Regions from separate parts of the Azotosporobacter soli genome, predicted to be linked through region 1. Evidence: riboswitches for the same ligand, from Rfam matches in the RefSeq annotation. Region 1 holds a riboswitch; each other region holds the start of a gene.
What was found. A riboswitch is a leader RNA that binds a small molecule or an ion and turns the genes downstream of it on or off. The one in region 1 is predicted to bind cobalamin.
Positions count from the first base shown of each region.

Region 2: linked by a shared signal. The riboswitch ahead of cobI (precorrin-2 C(20)-methyltransferase) and the one ahead of cobT (nicotinate-nucleotide--dimethylbenzimidazole phosphoribosyltransferase) in region 1 are both predicted to bind cobalamin.
Region 3: linked by a shared signal. The riboswitch ahead of QTL79_RS13405 (nicotinate-nucleotide--dimethylbenzimidazole phosphoribosyltransferase) and the one ahead of cobT (nicotinate-nucleotide--dimethylbenzimidazole phosphoribosyltransferase) in region 1 are both predicted to bind cobalamin.
Region 4: linked by a shared signal. The riboswitch ahead of cbiD (cobalt-precorrin-5B (C(1))-methyltransferase CbiD) and the one ahead of cobT (nicotinate-nucleotide--dimethylbenzimidazole phosphoribosyltransferase) in region 1 are both predicted to bind cobalamin.

Region 1 is NZ_JAUAOA010000027.1:29,926-34,899, reverse strand. It holds gene QTL79_RS16480 (class I SAM-dependent methyltransferase) at 19-639, opposite strand; gene cobT (nicotinate-nucleotide--dimethylbenzimidazole phosphoribosyltransferase) at 774-2,699, opposite strand; cobalamin riboswitch at 2,812-2,999, opposite strand; gene QTL79_RS16470 (HD-GYP domain-containing protein) at 3,097-4,155, opposite strand; gene QTL79_RS16465 (response regulator) at 4,157-4,974, opposite strand, start outside.
Region 2 is NZ_JAUAOA010000009.1:98,608-103,581, forward strand. It holds gene QTL79_RS10315 (FecCD family ABC transporter permease) at 1-464, opposite strand, end outside; gene QTL79_RS10320 (ABC transporter substrate-binding protein) at 454-1,416, opposite strand; gene QTL79_RS10325 (sirohydrochlorin cobaltochelatase) at 1,492-2,289, opposite strand; gene cobI (precorrin-2 C(20)-methyltransferase) at 2,319-3,026, opposite strand; cobalamin riboswitch at 3,142-3,325, opposite strand; gene QTL79_RS10335 (IS1182 family transposase) at 3,599-4,974, shown strand, end outside.
Region 3 is NZ_JAUAOA010000017.1:35,540-40,513, reverse strand. It holds gene QTL79_RS13420 (iron-containing alcohol dehydrogenase) at 1-680, opposite strand, end outside; gene cobS (adenosylcobinamide-GDP ribazoletransferase) at 929-1,678, shown strand; gene QTL79_RS13410 (histidine phosphatase family protein) at 1,694-2,317, shown strand; cobalamin riboswitch at 2,408-2,607, shown strand; gene QTL79_RS13405 (nicotinate-nucleotide--dimethylbenzimidazole phosphoribosyltransferase) at 2,714-3,775, shown strand; gene QTL79_RS13400 (sensor histidine kinase) at 3,890-4,974, shown strand, end outside.
Region 4 is NZ_JAUAOA010000005.1:171,709-176,682, reverse strand. It holds gene ldhH (L-lactate dehydrogenase (quinone) large subunit LdhH) at 1-613, opposite strand, end outside; gene QTL79_RS07340 (LutC/YkgG family protein) at 616-1,230, opposite strand; cobalamin riboswitch at 1,437-1,609, shown strand; gene cbiD (cobalt-precorrin-5B (C(1))-methyltransferase CbiD) at 1,711-2,817, shown strand; gene cbiE (precorrin-6y C5,15-methyltransferase (decarboxylating) subunit CbiE) at 2,802-3,431, shown strand; gene cbiT (precorrin-6Y C5,15-methyltransferase (decarboxylating) subunit CbiT) at 3,428-4,015, shown strand; gene cobM (precorrin-4 C(11)-methyltransferase) at 4,034-4,789, shown strand; gene QTL79_RS07315 (cobalt-precorrin 5A hydrolase) at 4,786-4,974, shown strand, end outside.

The sequences.
Region 1 (4,974 bases):
AACTTATCGTCCTATTATTTAACTGCTCTTTTTCCCGCTCATGCTAAAGAGCGAATACGGATGCTCCGTACCATTTTCCAGCTTCTTTTTGCCGTGATAAAACGTCTTCGCTTTCACCTCAGAAAAGCCGACCTTTTCCAGAACCGCTTTGAGCCCTGTCTGCTGAAAGCCGTGATAGCCGGAAAAATTTTCTTCCTGCCGATGAAAGCTTCCGTCGTCTTCATCCAAGTCGACAATGCAAAGGCTGCCGCCAAAACGGAGCAAGCGCGCCAGCGTAGTGAGCGTTTTCAGAAGATCGCTTGCATGGTGCAGCGCCATCGACGTATAAATAAGATCGAAGCCTTCGCCCGGCGCTTCGATGCTTTCGATTGCCGCGCAGCAGGCCCGGATGTTTCCTTGTTTGCGCTGCGCAATCTTTTCCTGCAGCTTTGCAATCATCGCTGCCGACGGATCGACGCACCAGATCTCAGCCAGCGAATCCGCCAGTTCAAAACTGATCAAGCCGGTTCCTGCGCCGAATTCGAGCGCTTTCAGTTCGCCCTGCAAGCTGACGCTACGGCGGATTTCCCCGGCAATGACCGCCGCCCGTTCCAGTCGTTGCGGCGTGTCCCAGTTTGCCGCCTCTTTGTTGAAATCCATGTTCATCCCGCCTTTCTTCCCTTACCTGATTCCGCACAGCGCCGTCCGGCTCCTGCTTTTGCAAAATACGTTTATCGTCAAAAACCCGCAGCAGGCGGATCAAATCCTTTTGCTGCGGGTTTTCCCTTGGTTTTTTAGCTATTTTCCTTAACGGCCAGGTTTTGCTTCAGCGCGCCGGGGCCGTCTTCGGCAACGGCGACCTGCGCATCGCCGAACGTTTTCATATCGTTTAACATATGCAGCGACGCATCGAGTAGCGCCATGCCCAGCGCAGCGCCGCAGCCGCCCTGAAAGCGCAGGTCAAGTTTCAGATACGCCGGCAGACCGAGCTGCATCAGCGCTTCGCCGTGCGCGCCGTGCGGCGAAAGATGAGACGCCATCAAATACGCTTTGCTTTGCGGCGCCAGTTTGAGCGCGAGCAGCGCGGCGGCCGCGGTGACGAGATCGTCGATGATGACGACGGAACGGCTGGCGGCGGCGCCGATGATCACGCCGACCAAAGCGGCAATCTGTCCGCCAGCGTGTTCATAAAGCAACGTAAGCGCATCCGACGTTTCACTCTTGCTGTGGGCAATGACCTCTTCTGCCGTTCTGTAGTCTTTCGTCAGCGCGCCAAGACCGATGATGCGTTGCCCGTTATCCGCCAGACTTTCGGCCAGATCGATCCCGGCGTGAAGCGCCGCGATGGTCTCTTGCGACGCAAGGCTTTGCTCCTTCGCTGCCGCGACGATAAGCTCCGCCCCGGCATGCTGCGCAAAACGGCGCGCAATCACCACATCTTCCTCTACGCTATCCGCTTCGCAGAGCAGCACTACGCTTTTTTTCAGATTTCGCGGCCTTGGCTGAGCGGTCACGCCTGCCAATTGCAGTGCGATATGTTCAAAGTGATGCAGACTGGCCAGCGGTTTCGTCAGATTGTCCAGGCGCAGTTGGCACGCCTGCATCGCCGCTTCATCCAGCGCTTCGATTTGCGCGATCCGTTCCGCCAAAGAACGCTTGCTTCTTTGCGTTTCGTTTTCCTCCGGCAGGGAGCTTAACGGCGCTTTTTCCAATAACGAAACCGACAGTTTGATCATATCCATGACGATCGACGCGCCGATCGCTTCGCCGAGCCTCACGCCCATATCGACGCAGGCATCGAGACCCAAATGGCGCAGTGCGATGCGATGCGCCGGCTCGCCCGAAAGGTGCGAGGCAAACATGTACTCTTTCGCGAGCGGATGTATGGCCTGTGCAATCAGCGCAGCCGCCGTGGTATTGAGTCCGTCGAGCACGACGGCGCACCGGTTGGCCGCGCAGCCCAGCACGACGCCGGCCAGCGCGCCGATTTCAAAACCGCCTACTTTAGCCAAGACATCGAGTCCGTCCGTCGGATCGGGGTTGTTCACCATCAGCGCACGCCGAACCAGTTCCATTTTCACCTGCAGACGGCTGTCGGAAATGCCGGTGCCCCGTCCGGTAACGATTTCCGGCGCAAGCGCGAGAAAAGCCGCCACAATCGTCGCACTGCACGTTGTATTGCCGATCCCCATTTCTCCGAGGCTGAAGCAGCGGTAGCCTTTTGCCGCCTGTTCATTGACGAGCGCAATTCCGCTTTCCAGAGCCTGAACGGCCTGCTCTTTCGTCATCGCCGCTCCTTCACTGAAATCCTGCGTACCGTACGCTATTTTTCGCTGCAAAAGGCCCGGCACATGGGATAAGTCGCCGGCCACACCCATGTCCATTACGACCATGTCGGCGCCGCAAAAATTAGCGAATGCATTTGCGCTGGCCCCTTTTGACACCAGATAATTTTCCGTCATCCCCATTGTCGTCTCAATCGGATACGCGCTGATGCCGCGCTTTGCGACGCCATGATCGGCCGACGCGATCACCATGCAGTTTTTCGGCGCTTGGGGTGCAGCGCTTCCTGTTACTGCGGCGTATTGTTCGAGCATCGCACCTAAACGTCCTAAACGCTCCGGCGCACGAATTGCTTGCGCCAGTTTTTCTCGGACGCATTCTTTTATCGCCTCATCCGGTGCAACGATTCTCGCCAATGCTTCTTCTAATATTTTCATAACGCAACCTCCAAAATCATCAATAAGAATAGTGCTATTCGTCAGGCGCAGTCGAAAAAAAGAAAAGACTTTTTTGGACGTCATGCCAAAAAAGCCTTCTTATTCCACGAAGGGTAAATAAACAAACAAGGCAGGTCTCCTGGCTCCCGCTTCATCGCCGTCTTGCGCCTTCCCCTTTCGAGTGGCATTGCAAGGGCTCTTGCGGTACAGTGGTGGGCCCGCGCCTACGCATGACAACTGTCTCTGCTCAGACTTCCCTATTCTCCGCCCGAAGGCGGCACCTTGACCGTATACTCTATTTATTTATCGTTATTGTAGCAAGATGTCCAGCATACGTCAACTGTTTACCTACATCATCCTTTTTCTGCACGCAAGACTCAGCTCAGAACCGCACGCTTCACTGCCCCTGCCCAATGTTCCGGAACGATTCATGCACCTTTGCAAACGCAGCAAGAATTTCCGGGTCGAAGTGTTCCGGTTTCGTCCGCCCGTCGCCGTCTAAAATGATCTGCAGCGCTTCTTCATGCGAAAAGCCTTTCTTGTACGGACGCACACTGATCAATGCGTCATAGATGTCCGCCAACGCCATCAAACGCGCGCCGAAAGGGATTTCTTTCCCTTTAAGGCCATGCGGATAACCGCTGCCATCCCATTTTTCATGATGAAATTCCGCGATCTCTCCGACCAAGCCGAGAAAGGAGTTGTGCCCGATCGCCTGTTCCGCGCGCCGGATGATCAATCCGCCCACCAAAGTATGCTTTTTCATTTCTTCGAATTCTTCGGCCGTCAGAGGGCCCGGTTTTTGCAGGATCGCATCCGGCACGGCAATCTTACCGATGTCATGCAGCACCGCTGACTGGCAAAGCAGCTGCTTGCGCTCGACCGACATCTTCGCTTCTTCATTATCAAGCACGGTCAGCAAAACGCTGACATATTCCTGCGTGCGCTGCGTGTGCGCGCCGGTTTCCGTATCCCGAAACTCGCCGAGCACCGCCATACAACCAATGATCGCTCTCTTCGTCGCTTCCAGTTCACCGGTTCGCAAGGCAACCAGCTCTTCCAGCGAATCGTGATAACGTTTCAATTCCAGATGATTGCGAACGCGCGCCTTGACCATCGCCAGATTATAAGGTTTTATGATGTAGTCTACCGCGCCAAGGCTCAGCCCCTTCGCCTCATCCGCTTCGTCGGTGAGCGAGGTCAGAAAGATGATCGGAATATGGCGGAAGTCCTTATTTTTCTTCAAACGCTGGCAGACTTCGTAGCCGCTGAGTCCGGGCATGACGATATCGAGCAGAATCAAATCCGGCTGTGCCTCACCCACTGCCAGCAGTGCCGTTTCTCCATCCAACGCGACGCTGATCTCATAGTCATCCCCCAGCGCCTCGACCAAAATATCGACGTTCACTTCCGAGTCTTCCACAATCAAGATTTGCGACCGTTTTCTCATTTCCATTTCAATCCCCCGCTTCCCCCGTGCAATCCGCCAACAATTCGCTCGCGCGGCGTAAATGGCGCAGCGCTTCCGCAAAGCGATAATGCTCCGCTTCTTCGCCGAGTTCTTCGATTTCGCGCTGCGCCGACTGCGGCCAGCGCTTTGCCTTTAGCTTTTCGATCAGTTCCCGGCAGGGTTTAGGCTGACGCCGCTGCAAGAAAGGTTCGAGTTCTTTAAGCAGCAAGCTAAGTTCCGCCTGGTCACCGACCGGCGAGGCAAGCGGCTGGCTTTCTTCCTGTTGCGCAAAAAAATCGCGCAGCGCCGTTTTCAAACACTCTTGCTCCTGAATAAAACTCCCCAGCGCGTCCTGATAATCCGTTTGCCGATTGAGCGCCGTTTCCAGTTCAGCGGCCGCCTTTTGCACGCGCGTTGCGCCCAGATTGCCGGAAACGCCCCTGACGCTATGCACCAAATGCACGGCAAGCTGCCAATCTGCATTCTCCAAAGCAGCGCGCAGCTGATTCGCCGTTTCGTTGTATTGTTCAAGATATTTTTGCAAAAGCCGTATATACATGCTTTCATTGCCGTCGAGCAATTGCAAGGTCGCTGCCGCATCAATCCCGTCGATGCCTCGGACACGTTCTCCCTTGCCGCTCTCTTCCGGCGCCGCCAGCGTTGTCGCATACTGCGTCAGCCACTGCTCCAACACCTTTTCCAACGCGTCCTGATTGATCGGCTTCGTCAAATGGTCATTCATGCCGGCCGCGAGACTTTTCTCCCGATCGCCTTTCATTGCATGCGCCGTCATCGCAACAATCGGCAATTCTTTCAGCGCCGGAT
Region 2 (4,974 bases), on a different contig from region 1:
ACGCCGGCCAAAATGATCCGTGTCGGCTTAATGCTCCCCTTCCAGGCCAGCAAATAAATCAGCCCCGCTGCCGCCAACGCGCCAAGGAAGGCGACCGGCGTCACCAGATATTCTTGGTGAGGAAACAAGACCAAGATGATCACGCCAGCTAAACCAGCTCCCGATGAAACGCCGATAATATGAGGATCAGCCAACGGATTTCGCATAACGCCTTGCAGCAAAGCTCCGGCCAGCGAAAGATGAATACCGACTAAAATAGCGACTAACGCACGCGGCAATCGTATATTCCAGATAATTTGACTTTGATTGCCTGTCACTCCGTGGGAAAAAAGCGCATTGATAATTTCAGAATGACTAACGACAACTGCACCTTTGCTCAAACTGGCCACAAAGCCGCCTATGGCTATTACGACGAACAATCCGATCAGTAAAATCCGCCACTTCCGCCGCTCTTTATCGGGCATTTCCATATACCTCCGGATAGACCTCTTTTGCAAGATATTTTACCGCCTCCGGAAACTGTAGGCCCGGATTCAATTGAAACAATTCAGATGGCAAAAAGACAATCCTCCCATCTTTTACAGCCCGCAGCGAAGACCACGCCGGATTATCACTGACATCCTGACGCATCCGCTTTTCAATATCAGCCGTATTGCTTCCCATCGTCACTACCAAAACCAAATCAGGATCGCTCGCAACTAATTTTTCCAAACTGTATGGAGTCATATCACCGCCGGTTTCAATCGGCGATGAACCCGAGGCAATATTGCGCAGTTTCAATAGCGCTGCAATATTACCCGCAACGCTGTTCTCAAGCTCTACCGTAACACTCTTAGCCGTCGCATGCAAAATCACGATTTTTTTGCCCTGTTCCGGCAATTTATTCTGCACAGTTTTAAGCTGTTCTTCCATCGCACCGACCACAGCTTCGGCCTGAGTTTCACTGCCGGCAATTCTGCCGAGCAGAGCAATTTGACGTTTCAAATCATCATAAGTTTTAATCTTCAGCAGCAAAACCGGAATATGACTCCCTTCAAACAGGGGAACGAGCTTTTCGTGAATCCCCTGAAAACCAATGACAAGATCCGGTTTCAAGCCGAGTATCTGCTCCGTATTTACATTGTAGACATAGCCGATCTCCGGCAAATTTTCCGTGCCGGAAATCGGCGGCGCATTCCGAGAATTCGGCTTGCCAACCGCTTGTCCACCGGCAGCATACAACGTCTCCAACAAAGAGGTTGATAAAACAACAATGCGTTGCGGCCTTTGCTTCAGTTCAACCTGTCGCCCGCTGTCATCCGCGATGACAGCAAACGCATTCTTGTTTTCCGCCTGCTTTGCGCCACCGCACCCACCTACACCGATGACTACGAATAAAACGAGTAACAATGCCGTTTTTTTCATCCATATACTCATTTCACATTTTTCTCCCATCCACTTGAAATGGCAAAGGCCGGATATACTATCCGGCAACAAATGCAGGTCACTTATTCATTCAGCCTCGGTCAACGCATCACGTGCGTGTTGTATATACAGATTGCGAACCGCAACTCTTTCGCCCAAGCCTGTTTTCTCAAATTCAACCTCGAATCCTGCCGTACGCAGCTGATTCAACCAAGACTCCGCTTGCGCTCCGAGCATGTCCCTCAGCACATGGTCGCCGCAGACCAGCAGCAATGGCAACAGTTTCACCTTGCAAACACGTCGCTGCAACAAGAGTTTGATCGCATCGTCCAAGTTGGGATGACAATTCTCTTCTAATGCTCCAACGACCACTTGTTCACTACCCTTATCAAATTCTTGCTGGAGCCTCTCATATGCCGGATTTTCACGGTTGGGCGAGCCATGCCCCATCAAAAGTAATGCCTGCCCCTGCGCCAAATTCTCGATCTGCTCTTGCAGCGCGGCTACGAGTGCCGTATAATCTTCCGGTCTTTCCAATAATGGCCGACCGATTCGCAATGTCGCAAACATCCCCTTGCACCGTTCGAGGACCGCAATAACCTTATCTGAAAATTCTTGTCCTGCAGTAACATGCGTCACCTGGACTAAAACCTCTTGATAACCGTCTTGCTGCAATTGTTTTAATACTTCTTCCAGGCTCGGCGCTTCAATTCCTTCTGACGCAAGGCGTCGTCTGACAAATTGCGACGTAAAAACGCGGTAATGATCATATTGCGGAAAGGATTGACGCATATCTCTTTCAATACTTTCAATGCAGGTTTTTCGCGCAGAAGCAAGCGTAGTGCCAAAACTGACTACGACCATCGCTTTCGTCTGGCGTATCATGCGCCTCACTTCCTTCCGCCAATTATTATCTAGCCCAACGGATGTTTTTTCGCCAAAATTGTTGACAAGTAGTTGACTGATGTTTCATCCACTTCGTTCAAATCATAACTGATGACTTCATCCGGCAAACCGCATTTACTGACCATAACCGCGTTATCGCTGAAACCGTACTTTTTTAAGCCCGCTCTGATCTGCTTAAAATTTTTATACACCTTCATCAATACGACATTATCGGCAGTTTCCAAAATTTTGTCGAGTTCCTGCTCTTGCATTGTAGCCGGCACGATGCACATGACGTCATTGCCTTCCGCCAAAGGTAAACCCAATCGGCTTCCCATCGCGCAAAACGCAGGCACGCCAGGAATCGTTTCGATTGCAAAGCCGCAGTCTTTTAACAAACGATAAACATACATATACGTGCTAAAAAACATCGGGTCGCCCAGCGTCAGAAATACAACTTTCTTGCCTGCCTGCAATTGTTCGAGAATTGCGTTCTTATTATCTTCCCAAGCCAACGCTAATCGTTCGCTATCGTTAATCATCGGAAAGACAAGTTTTAACACTTCCACATCTTTTTTTAAATAGGGGCGTGCGATCGACAATGCCGTACTATCCTCTTTTTTCTCCGTTTTCGGCGCAATAATCACATCTGCCTCTTTAATGACTTCGACCGCTTTTAGCGTCAATAGTTGCGGATCTCCTGGGCCAACGCCCACACCATAAAATATACCAGCCATACTTGCCACCAATCCTTTCCTGCGTTTGCAAATGAAAAATCCCAACACAAGCGTGTTGGGAAATCGTACACAAAATGCCTGTACGAAATCCCCTCCCTATCGCTCGTAGGTAATAACGGTGATTGTCGTATAGGCAGTTCTCCTGGCTTTGGCTCATCGTTTCCCCAGCCCTTCCCAAAACCAAACGGCTTCAGTGGTACAACCTGGGTTCACTCCCCATTACAGTGGCGGGACCGCGCCGGAATCACACCGGTCTTCCCTATTAAGCCCCGTAGGGCACCTACACCTTATGCACTTATTTGTTATTGTACGTCATCGCAGCGTCCTTGTAAAGGCATGCCCCATCGTTTCTCCTCCAAAGATTACGTCGCTTTAGCAGATGCACACCTTTTCACCATTTTTGCACAATATCCTTGCTTGACAGATTTTACTTTCTCCCCATGTAAACCACATCTCGGACTTCGTTCACTTAAAAAGGAAAACAGACGGCAATGCCGTCTGTTTTCCTCAGACTGTAGACAAATCTCCACTCCCGCTAATGATATGATAAAATCATTAGCGGGAGTGATTTTATGTACGAGAAAAAAGATCGAAGTCAACAAAGCCAAATTGAATTCTTCTGCTTAGAAGATTTAGTACCGAAAGATCATATATTACGAGACATTGAACGAGCCATCGATTTTCGCTTCATCTACGACGAAGTCGACGGTTTATATAGCGACTCCGAACGAGGCAAACCAGGAATTGATCCGGTGAGTCTGTTTAAGATCGTACTGATTCAATACCTGTTCGGCATTCGTAGCATGCGTCAAACCATGAAAGAAATTGAAGTAAATATGGCTTACCGCTGGTTTATCGGATACGGCCTTACCGAAAAAGTCCCGCACTTTTCAACCTTCGGCAAGAATTATACCCGGCGTTTTCAAGGAAGCGATGTGTTTGAGCGGATCTTTATGCGCATCCTGTACGAAGCAGTAAACTGCGGTTTCATTGATGCAAGTTCCGTATTCATTGACGGAACCCATATCAAAGCACGAGCCAACAAAAAGAAAAGCGCAAAAGTGTTTGTGCCGATTCCGGCCAAGCAATATCAAGATGAACTGAATGCGGAAATTCAAGCCGATCGCGAAAACCATGGCAAGAAACGGTTAAAAGATAAAGACGACGATGAAAATCCGCCGCAAGGTAAAACCATCACGCAAAGTACGACGGATCCGGAAAGCGGCTTGTTTCATAAAGGCGAGCATGAAAAATGCTTTGCCTACGTAACCAACACGGCTTGTGACCGGCATAACTTCATATTAGGATACGAAGTCGCAGCGGGCAATGTTAATGACAGTCGATTGTTTGATGAACTGTATGAACGAGTCGTCAGTTATTTCCCTGAAACCGAAACCGTTGCCGTCGATGCGGGCTACAAAACGCCCTGGATTATGAAACAAATTATCGACAGTGGCCGAATTCCTGTCGTTCCCTACAAGCGTCCTATGACAAAAGAAGGGTTCTTCAAGAAATATGAATACGTATATGATGAATATTATGAATGCATGATTTGCCCTGGCAACCAGGCGCTTGGCTACAGTACGACGAATCGTGAAGGATATCAAGAATATAAAAGCGATGCAAAACAATGCAAAGTGTGTCCGCATTTAGAGCAATGCACGCAGAGCAAAGCGCATCAAAAGCAAGTCCAAAGGCATGTATGGGAATCCTATCTGGAACTTGCTGATGAGTATCGGCACATGCCGATATATCGCGATATTTACAAATTGCGCTCGCAAACAATTGAGCGTGTCTTTGCAGATGCAAAAGAAAAGCATGCAATGCGCTATACGCAACTGCGTGGCCTGCAGAAAGTGAAAATGCAGGTGACGCTTACTTTTGCATGCATGAATCTGAAAAAACTGGCGACCTGGAAGAAACGCAGGGGTATATTACCGCCTGTTTT
Region 3 (4,974 bases), on a different contig from region 1:
CGGCTGATTAACTCAATCGCTTTTAAGGCTTTGCAATCGGTGACCGGCGTCGCATTCGTCGAAACATAAGCCTCGATCGCATGCGTCAGCGCGTCGATTCCGGTTGCGGCAGTCAGTCCCGGCGGCATATCAAGCATTAATTCAGCGTCGTTGACCGCGATGATCGGCGTCACGTGCCAATCGGTAATCGTCATTTTGCGCTGTTGGGCCGTGTCGGTGATGACGCAAAACCGTGTCAGTTCGCTGCCGGTGCCGGCGGTCGTGTTGACCGCAATCAAAGGCGCGGCTGGGTGGCTTGCCTTATTGAGGCCAACGTAATCCTGGATTTTGCCGCCGTTCGTTGCCAGAAGGCCGATCGCTTTGGCGCAGTCATGCGGCGAGCCGCCGCCGAACGAGATGAGAAAGTCGCAGCCGTTGTCGCGGTACAGCTTCAGACCATATTCTACCTGTTCGACGGTGGGGTTAGGCGAGACGTTGTCGTAAATGATGTAGAAAATGCCGGCCTGCTGCAGGATATCCGTCAACTTACAGGTCAGACCGCTGTCGACGAGAAATTTATCGCTGACAATAAAAGCTTTGCGAAATTTCATCGGCGTGACATATTTGATGATCTCAGGCAAGCAGCCTGTGCCGAGCAAACTGATCGGGGTCATAAAATATTCAAAAACGTTTGGCTTCATAAAGTGAACTCCTTCCTGTCCGCATGTGCGTATATACTTTGACACTAGCATTATCGAAGATATGCGGCAAGTGAATTTGGCGCGCTTGGCAATATGCTTTCACAAGAGAACAATGAATCGCTATCCGAATTGCGTATAAGAGCATATTATCGAAAGAAGGAAGTATCTTGTCAAGGGGAAGGAATAGACCGGCAGTGAGGAGAACTATCTCATAGCATAGGAATCGGGTTGTGCCGGAAGGAGGAATCGTGCTGGGAACGCTATGGACTGATTTTATAACGGGCTTTCAATTTTTTACGCGCATTCCGGTCGTCAGCCAGACGGAATGGTCGCTGGAAAGTTTTGGCCGCAGCGTCAAGATGCTGCCGTTTATCGGTGCGATCATCGGCTTGCTGCTGGGTGGCGGCGCTTATCTGCTGCAGCACTATGCGGGAGCGCCCGCGCATGTGCTGGCGGTTACATTGATTGTCGCGGAGATCATCATTACCGGAGGACTGCATTGCGACGGCTTTATGGATACGGCGGACGGCATCTTTTCCGGTCGCCCCAAGGAGCGGATGCTTGAGATTATGAAGGACAGCCGGGTGGGCGCGTTTGGCGCGATGGCCTTCGCACTGCTGATTTTAACGAAGTATTCTTTTTATCTCGATATCGATCCGGCGCTGCTGCCGTTTGCTTGTTTTGCTATGGCGATCGGCGGGAAAATGGGCCTTGTGGTGGCGGTCACTTCGTTTCCTTACGCCAGGCCCGAAGGTTTGGGCAAGATGTTTTTTCAGCATCATGACCGGCATGCGTTGCTGATTGCCGCAGTGCTGGCGGCGCTTCTCCTGGCTCCGTTCGGCGTCAGGGCGCTGGGCGGTGGAGCCGCAGCCTGCATAGCCGCTGTCATTGTCGGCCGCTATGTCAATGCGCGGCTGGACGGATTGACCGGCGATGTCTACGGTGCGGTCAATGAAGTGGCGCAACTGGCAGTACTGCTCGTGTTTTGCGTTAAGTAAGAAAGGGTGTAAGGTATGGGTGCGTCAACAAAAGTCATTCTGGTGCGGCATGGTCAGACCGATTGGAATCGGACGAAACGCTACCAGGGGCATAGCGATATTCCTTTGAATGAAACGGGACAAATGCAGGCAAAGCAGGTGGGAAAACGTTTGGCCTCGCTTCCGCTTCGGGCGGTGTACAGCAGTGATTTGACGCGCGCCGTTCAGACCGCAGCGGCGATTGCTTTGCCGCATGGTCTTACCGTCATGACGTGCGCGGCGTTTCGTGAACTGAACTTTGGCCTCTGGGAAGGTCTTACTTATGAAGAGATCATGGCCGGTTGGCCGGCCTGGCTTACGGCGATGTATGCGCGACCAAGCATAGGCTATGCGCCGCAGGGCGAAAGCTTTCCACTGGTGCAACTTCGCGCGCTGAAAGGACTCAACGCGTGCATTGCCGCGCATCCGGGCGAAACGATCGCGATCGTTTCGCATGGCGGCCCGCTGCGCACCTTGCTTTGCGCAGCGCTTGGCCTGCCGATTGATCAAGTCTGGTCGTTGAAACAGGATACGACGGCGGTGAACATCCTGGAATATAGCGAGGGTTTGCTGCAATTGGTGCTCTCGAATGACACGCAGCATCTGAAAGAGGATGCATAGGATTTTTCTTACCAGATCGTTGATTATCTTGTCGAGCGTTAGCGGCAGGCAGGAATGGCTTTGAGAAGGGCGAATTTGTTAAAGCAAAAGAGAATATGCCACCAAACAGGTGCCTCCTGTAAAAGGGAGGAGAATAGGGAAGTTCGGAAGGATGCCTTGCATCCTAAAACGACGCGGTCGCGCCACTGTAATCGGGGAGCTGCTCCTGTAATATGCCACTGGGAAACCGGGAAGGCGCAGGAACGCAATGAACTGAAAGCCAGGAGACCTGCCTGTATTGGCTGTCATCTACCCCCGCGCAAGGGGTAATGCCGGAAGGATGGGGTCGCTATATAGCCGCCTAGCCTTTTGGGCTGGGTGGTTTTTGTTTTGGAAAAAACAAAGGAGGAAGCGAAGATGGATTTTGAAACGCGGGTCAAGGAGTGGATCGATGGAGCGGCCAAGCCGGTAAACAGCTTAGGTCTGCTGGAAGAACATTTGAAGAAGATCGTCATGTCCTGGGGTGAGATCAAGCCGGAGTTGAAACCATACCACTTGGTCTTTGCCGCCGACAACGGCGTCGTGGAAGAGGGCGTTGCTCAAACGCCGCAGGAAGTCACATATTTACAGGCGCAGAACATGGTGGCAGGCAGAGCGACGATCAGCTGTTTTTGCCAAAGTAACCGGATTGATTATGGCGTTGCGGATGTGGGCATCAATTCGACGGAACCGTTTAGCGGCTTTCAGCGGAAAGTGGCGCTGGGAACGAAGAATTTTATCAAAGAAGAAGCAATGAGCCATAGCGAGTTCGATCAGGCTTGGCAGGCGAGTCAGAATCTGGTGCGCGAGCTGGTGCAAGAGCGCGGTTACAATATGCTTTCATTTGGTGAAATGGGGATCGGCAACACGACGACATCGGCTGCAGTCATGCATGGTCTGACCGGCATTCTGCCGGAGTTCGTCGTCGGTTACGGCGCAGGCGTTGAACGGACGGAACTGCTAAAACACAAACGCCAGATCGTTGCCAAAGGCGTTGCGCTGCATAAAGAAAAACTGCAAACGCCGCAGGAGGTCTTACGTTGTCTTGGCGGCTTTGATTTGGTTGCGATTTGTGCGGGCATGCTCGAGTGTGCGAAGCTACGGACGCCTTTTGTCATCGACGGCTTCATCACGGCTGTCGCGTATGCATGTGCTTCACGCATTGCGCCGGAAATCGAAAAGCATGCGATTCCGTCGCACATGTCAAAAGAACCGGGCATGGCTTACGCTCTTTTAATGGGAAACATCGTGTCCGACAGCGTCTTCATCCGCGCCAATATGGGGCTGGGCGAAGGAACGGGCGCAGTATTGATGGTATCAATCATGAAAACGATGCTATATACCATGCATCATATGGCTCGCTTTTCCGAACTGACGCCGCTTGAAATACCGGGAAACCGGACGGAAGTCGAAGTTCAAGAGAAAATTGTCGTAGTATAAGAAGATATTGCGAAATGCAGGGATTTGTCAGACGATTGGCTAATACTCCCTCAGTGCAGAGCAAAATATTCTTACATTGTTGCAAGAATAGCACACGCGAGGGAGTGATTTTCGGTGCGAGAAATCAGCCAGTTTGCGCTAGGAGACATTGTCAATACCGATGTACTGCAGGAGATTCAGGATAAGTTTTCTGAAACCACGGGCCTGGCCGCGGTCATTGTCGATCCGGAAGGAACGCCGATCACACGGACGAGCAATTTCACGCAACTTTGTCAGTACATCCGTTCAACGCCGAAAGGGATGGCGCGTTGTTCCGGCTGCGATGACAGCGGCGGACGCCGTTCCATCGACCTGCGAAAACCCATAGTCTATCGTTGCCATTCCGGCTTGACGGATCTGGCGGCGCCGATCATCGTGCAGGATCAGTATATCGGCGCGTTCCTGGCCGGACAGGTTGTCCTGTACCGCGAAGAGGGAGAAGACGTCAAAACGGAAATGTGCAAACGCGTCAGCGACCTGGAACTGGACGAAGCGGTGCTGAGCGAACTGTTCGACCGGGTCAGGGAAGTACAGGAGACGAATATCAAGGCGGCGGCCGATCTGATTTATATCATGGCCAATTATATAGTAGAGATCGGTGTGGCCAACATCGTACAGAAAAAACTGATGAAGGAATTGCAGGCCAAGGCGGAACTGGAAACGCTGCTGAAGGCGACGGAACTGAAGGCGCTACAGTCACAGGTCAATCCGCATTTTCTCTTTAACACGCTGAACACGATCGCCCGCTTGGCGATGCTCGAAGGCGCGACGCAGACGCAGGAAGTGGCGTATGCCTTATCGGATCTGTTGCGCAATAACCTGCGCGACATGGATCGTTTGCGGACCGTGGAGGAAGAGCTGAAATCAGTACAGGACTATCTGACGATCCAAAAAGTCCGCTTTGGCGAACGGATCCACTCTTCGATCCAGGTGGAACCGGAAATTTGGACGGCCAGGCTGCCGGCGTTGACATTGCAGCCGTTGGTGGAGAATGCGATCATTCATGGACTCGAGGGGCGGATCGAAGGCGGCGCGATTAAAATCAGCGGCCATTTGCGTGAGACGGACGTCTACCTGGAAATTAGCGACACCGGCGTCGGCGTAGAGGAAGGCAAGATTGCCGCGATTTTTCGCGAAGAAAAACGGCAGAAGAGCCAGGG
Region 4 (4,974 bases), on a different contig from region 1:
TGGCGCCGGAAATGCCCATGTCGGCCAAGACAAACTCTTGACGCAGCTGCTGTCTGGCTGCTTGAACCATATAAGCGATATCGGTTGGAATATCGCGATGCATTTCTTTAGAGAAATATTCGGCGATTTGTTCTTTATTCAAATGGATAGCCGGCATAACCATATGGGAAGGACGCTGGCCGGCTAAGGAGAGAATCCATTCGCCAAGGTCGGTTTCCTTTACATGCAAGCCTGCTTCTTCGAGCGAATGATTAAGATGGATTTCTTCGGTGGCCATAGATTTTGATTTTACGATGCGCTTTACGCCGCGCGCCTTGCAAAGGTCGATAAGGTATTGTTTAAGGTCGTCGCCGTTCTTGGCGCGGAAAACTTTGCCGCCGCGCTTAACAACGGAAGCCTCAAATTGATCGGCAACGGCTTCGATGTTGAGAACGGTATTGTGTTTCATGTTTTTAACCTGTTCGCGCAATGCGTCAACGTCAGGCACATTTTCATACGCTTTAGCACGGGCGGTCGGGTAGGCTTCAGCAAAACGACCCAGTGCGCCGCGCAGGACTTTATCATCTAATTTTTCAGCGATTTCATTACGAATGTTGCGATTGTTCGTTTCCATGCTTATTCGACACCTCCGGCGATTTCTTCTTCAATAGCAATGATGACGAAGCGACAAGGGCCATGGCAGCCGATTGTTAATACCCGCTCGATATCGGCGGTACGGCTGGGGCCGGTAATGAAGCTTAAATAACCGCGATCGAAGACATGGGAGAAAAGGTCGAAGGCATCTTGGATTCCTGCAACAACACGATTGGCCGGCAGAAACGCAATGTGTAACGGCGGCAGCATGGAGACAACGCGGCTTTCATAGGCCATGCCGTCCATGCAGACGCTGCCGCTTTCGGCGATGGCGAATTCGACAGTCGAAATGCCGCAGTCAGATTGTTCCGCATGTTCGGCGATTTCAGCGGCGCTGGTGTAGAGCGTGAAGCCTTTTTGTGCAAGATAGGGCAGCAGATTGGCTGCTTGTTGCAAGGGGCTGTCTACAGCGACAATGTTTTTGACATTGGCTGCAGTCAAAATGGATTCGACAACAGCGCTGGCCTCGGCGACCGTTTTGACTCGGTGGACTTCAGCGGAAGCCAATTGGGCCTTCTTTTCAAATTCCGGGAATAAATGAATGCCAAAGGGAACGTTGTTTAAAGCAGTTCTCCAGTTCTCACACACTTTTTTCATTTGTAGTTGTCACTCCCTGCGTTGTTATATCGTATTGGCTTTATTATGACAAAAACCTACAAAATATTCAACAAAAAACGCCAAAAAAATACAAAATAATCCTACAAATCTTTTTTCATCGTCCTACAAAGGGGGCGCGGCGATAAAAATTTGCCGAATGGCAGGAGTTTTTAAAAAGAGCGGGAATATAAATATTTTGTAACTGTATATAGAATATGGGAATAGGTGCTTTATGCTGAAAAGGGAAGTCCGGTGCAAAACCGGCGCGGTCCCGCCACTGTAATGGGGAGCAGATCTAATGAAAGCCACTGGGAAACTGGGAAGGCATAGATTTGTGAAGAACCAGAGTCAGGAGACCTGCCTGTTCCAACACACACCGTTTGACCTACGGATGATGGGCAGGTGGGTGGAATAAATTATCGCTGTTTCATTATAGTCATGATTTATTGTGCCCCCCTTGCTGCAAGGGGGGCTTTTTGTTTGAAAGAAAAATTGCGCTCGGGCATTACAACGGGTACATGTGCGACGGCCGCGGCGCAAGCTGCGATTTTAGCTGTTTTGGCGCAAACGCCGGAAGCTGTTTGTGTCCGGCTGCCACGCGGCGAAGATAAGATCGTGGCGCTTGAATATGCAACGCGAATTACGGAAAACACTGCTACTGCAGGCGTTCGAAAAGATGCCGGTGATGATCCGGATATCACAAATGGAATACTTGTTGTTGCTGATGTTGAGCTGACGCAAGCGGTAGAGATTCGTCTGCTTGGCGGTGAAGGGGTCGGCGTGGTGACGAAACCAGGGTTATCGATTCTAGTCGGTGAAGCGGCTATTAATCCAGTGCCGCGCCGAATGATTGAAGAGGGCGTTCGGAGCATCATCGGGCCAGCGCGTGGCGCGGTCATCCGCATTTCGATTCCCGGCGGCGAAAAGTTGGCGCGACGTACGTTGAATCCAAGTTTAGGCATCGAAGGCGGATTATCGGTCATTGGTACGACTGGAATTGTTGAACCGATGTCAGAAGAAGCGTTCAAAGATTCGTTGACGCCTCAGATTGACGTAGCGTTGGCGCAAGGGTTTGAAAGTTTGGTCTTCGTCCCGGGGAAAATCGGGGAAAATATTGCCGTTGACCAATATGGACTACCCAAGGAAGCTGTTTTGCAGACCAGCAATTTTATCGGCCATATGCTGACGGCAGCTGAAGATAAGGGCGTGAAGAGGGTTCTCCTGTTCGGGCATCCGGGGAAGCTCGTTAAAGTAGCTGGAGGGATTTTTCATACGCATAACCGCATGGCCGATGGTCGGATGGAAATAATAGCCGCTTACGCTGCATTGCAGCAGGCTGGTGTCGAGATAATCGAAGAAATTCTTGCCTGCACGACGACGGAAGCGGCGACCGATATTTTACGTCGACAAGGTTTGAACGAGGCAGTGTATGCGGCGCTTGCCAAACAGGCTAGCAATCGTGCACAGCGCTATGTGTTTGGCGGCTTGGAAATCGGAACGGTCATTGTGAGTATGCAAGGGGAGATATTGGGTATGGATGAGTGTGCAAAAGCGATTGGAGGAACTTTGCAGTGGAACATAAGATAATCGTTGTAGGCATTGGACCAGGGCATCCGGATTATCTGATTCCTCGTGCCGCAGCTGCGATTAGGGAGGCTTCCTATTTGGTCGGCAGCCAACGGGCGCTCGATACTTTTGCGGGGCCTGATGCAACGCTTCGCCGAATCGATGGCGATTTGGACAGCCTCTTTACGGACATCGCAACTGCGTTAAAAAACAGCGACGTTGTGGTGATGGTATCCGGCGATCCGGGGTTTTATAGTTTACAACCTGCACTCAAGGCGCGATTTGGTGCAGAATATGAGCTGAAAGTCATTCCTGGTCTGAGTTCGATCCAAATCGCGTTTGCACATCATGGACTTGTCTGGCAGGATGCGGAGTTACTCAGTGTGCATGGTCGTGAGCTGGCTTTGGAAAAATGGCAGTATCGTTCAGGAAGGAAAGTTGCCTTTCTAACCGACGCGACGATGCATGCGGCGGCGATTGCCGAACATTTGCTTGCGATGCAATGGCCAACAGACGCCGAAGTTTTTCTCGGACGGAACCTTTCTTATGAACACGAAGAGAAAAAATGCTGCATTTTGCAGGAGGCGACAAAGATGGAGGGGTGGCAGCATTGTGTGATGATTGTAATCGGATGATAAGACCAGTTCTTGGCATCAGGGATGAAGAATTTCTGCGCGGCGACATTCCGATGACGAAGCAGGAAATTCGGATTTTGCTGCTAGCCAAGGCGGCGATTCAAAGCGGTGATATCATAATTGATATTGGCGCCGGGACGGGATCTATTTCGGTCGAAGCGGCGCGTCAGAGTGGTGTTGGAGAGGTTTATGCAATTGAAAGAGAAGCGGAAGGCATTGAATTGATTCGGCGCAATCGCGAAAAATTTTCCGTTGCAAACCTTCGGGAGATCGAAGGGGCCGCACCGGGGGCGATGACAGATTTGCCGGAGGCAGACGTGATTTTCATCGGCGGCAGCGGCGGCAATTTGCCTGCGATACTCAAACGGGCTGACGAATTGTTAAAACCGGGAGGGCGTTTAGTGCTCAGTGCAGTCACATTAGAAACAGTTGCAATGGGAACAGCCTTTTTCCGCGAACAAAGCTCGCGTTACCAAAGCGAAGCCTTTTCGGTCCAGGTAACACGTTTGAAACCAATCAAAACGATTCATATGTTTCAAGCGCTTAACCCGATTTATATTATGACTGGGATAAAAAACAGCTAATTGGTGGAGGAAGAGAAGATGCATGTATTTTTTGTCGGAGCGGGTCCTGGAGACCCTAATTTGATTACGGTAAAAGGGCAGAATTTGTTGCGTGAAGCGGACCTGATTGTATATGCAGGTTCTCTGGTTAATCCGGCATTGTTGGAGTTGGCGAAGAAAGATGCGGCCATCTATAATAGCGCGACAATGACGTTGGACGAGGTGATTGAGGTGATGTCGGCGGCGGCGTTTGAAAATAAATGTGTCGTACGGTTGCATACCGGAGATCCGAGCATTTATGGTGCGATTCAGGAACAAATGGATGAATTGAAGAAGAAGGACATTGATTATACGGTAATTCCTGGCGTCAGTTCCTTCTTAGCGACAGCGGCGGCTCTGCGCCAGGAATATACGCTACCCGGTGTGTCGCAAACCGTGATCATTACCAGACTGGAAGGGCGCACGCCAGTGCCGGAAAAAGAAGCACTGGCTCGTTTGGCGCAACATAATGCGACGATGTGTATTTTCCTCAGCGTGCATATGATCGAGGAAGTGATGGCGGAATTGCAAAAAGGCGGTTATGGTCCGGATACTCCTGCTGCGGTTGTCAAGAAGGCCTCCTGGCCGGACCAGGAAATTATTCGTGGTACGATCTCAACAATTGCAGCGTCGGTTGGAGCGGCTGGTATCGGTAAAACGGCAATGATCGTTGTCGGCAATTGTTTAGCGAGCAGTTATGAATTATCGCGTTTGTATGCAGCTGATTTCAGTCATATGTATCGTGATGCAAAATGAAATTGGCATTGCTGTCGGTAACAACGCGCGGCGCTTTTTTGGCGAACACGTTGGCAACTGAAATTCGTCTGTCGGGCGATGAAGCGGATTGTTTTGAAAAGCAGGGGCGTTCGGCGCAGTGCGGTGCAGAGGCTTTTGATTCGCTAAGCGAGTTGTTGGTTGAACTGTGGCCGCGCTACGACGGA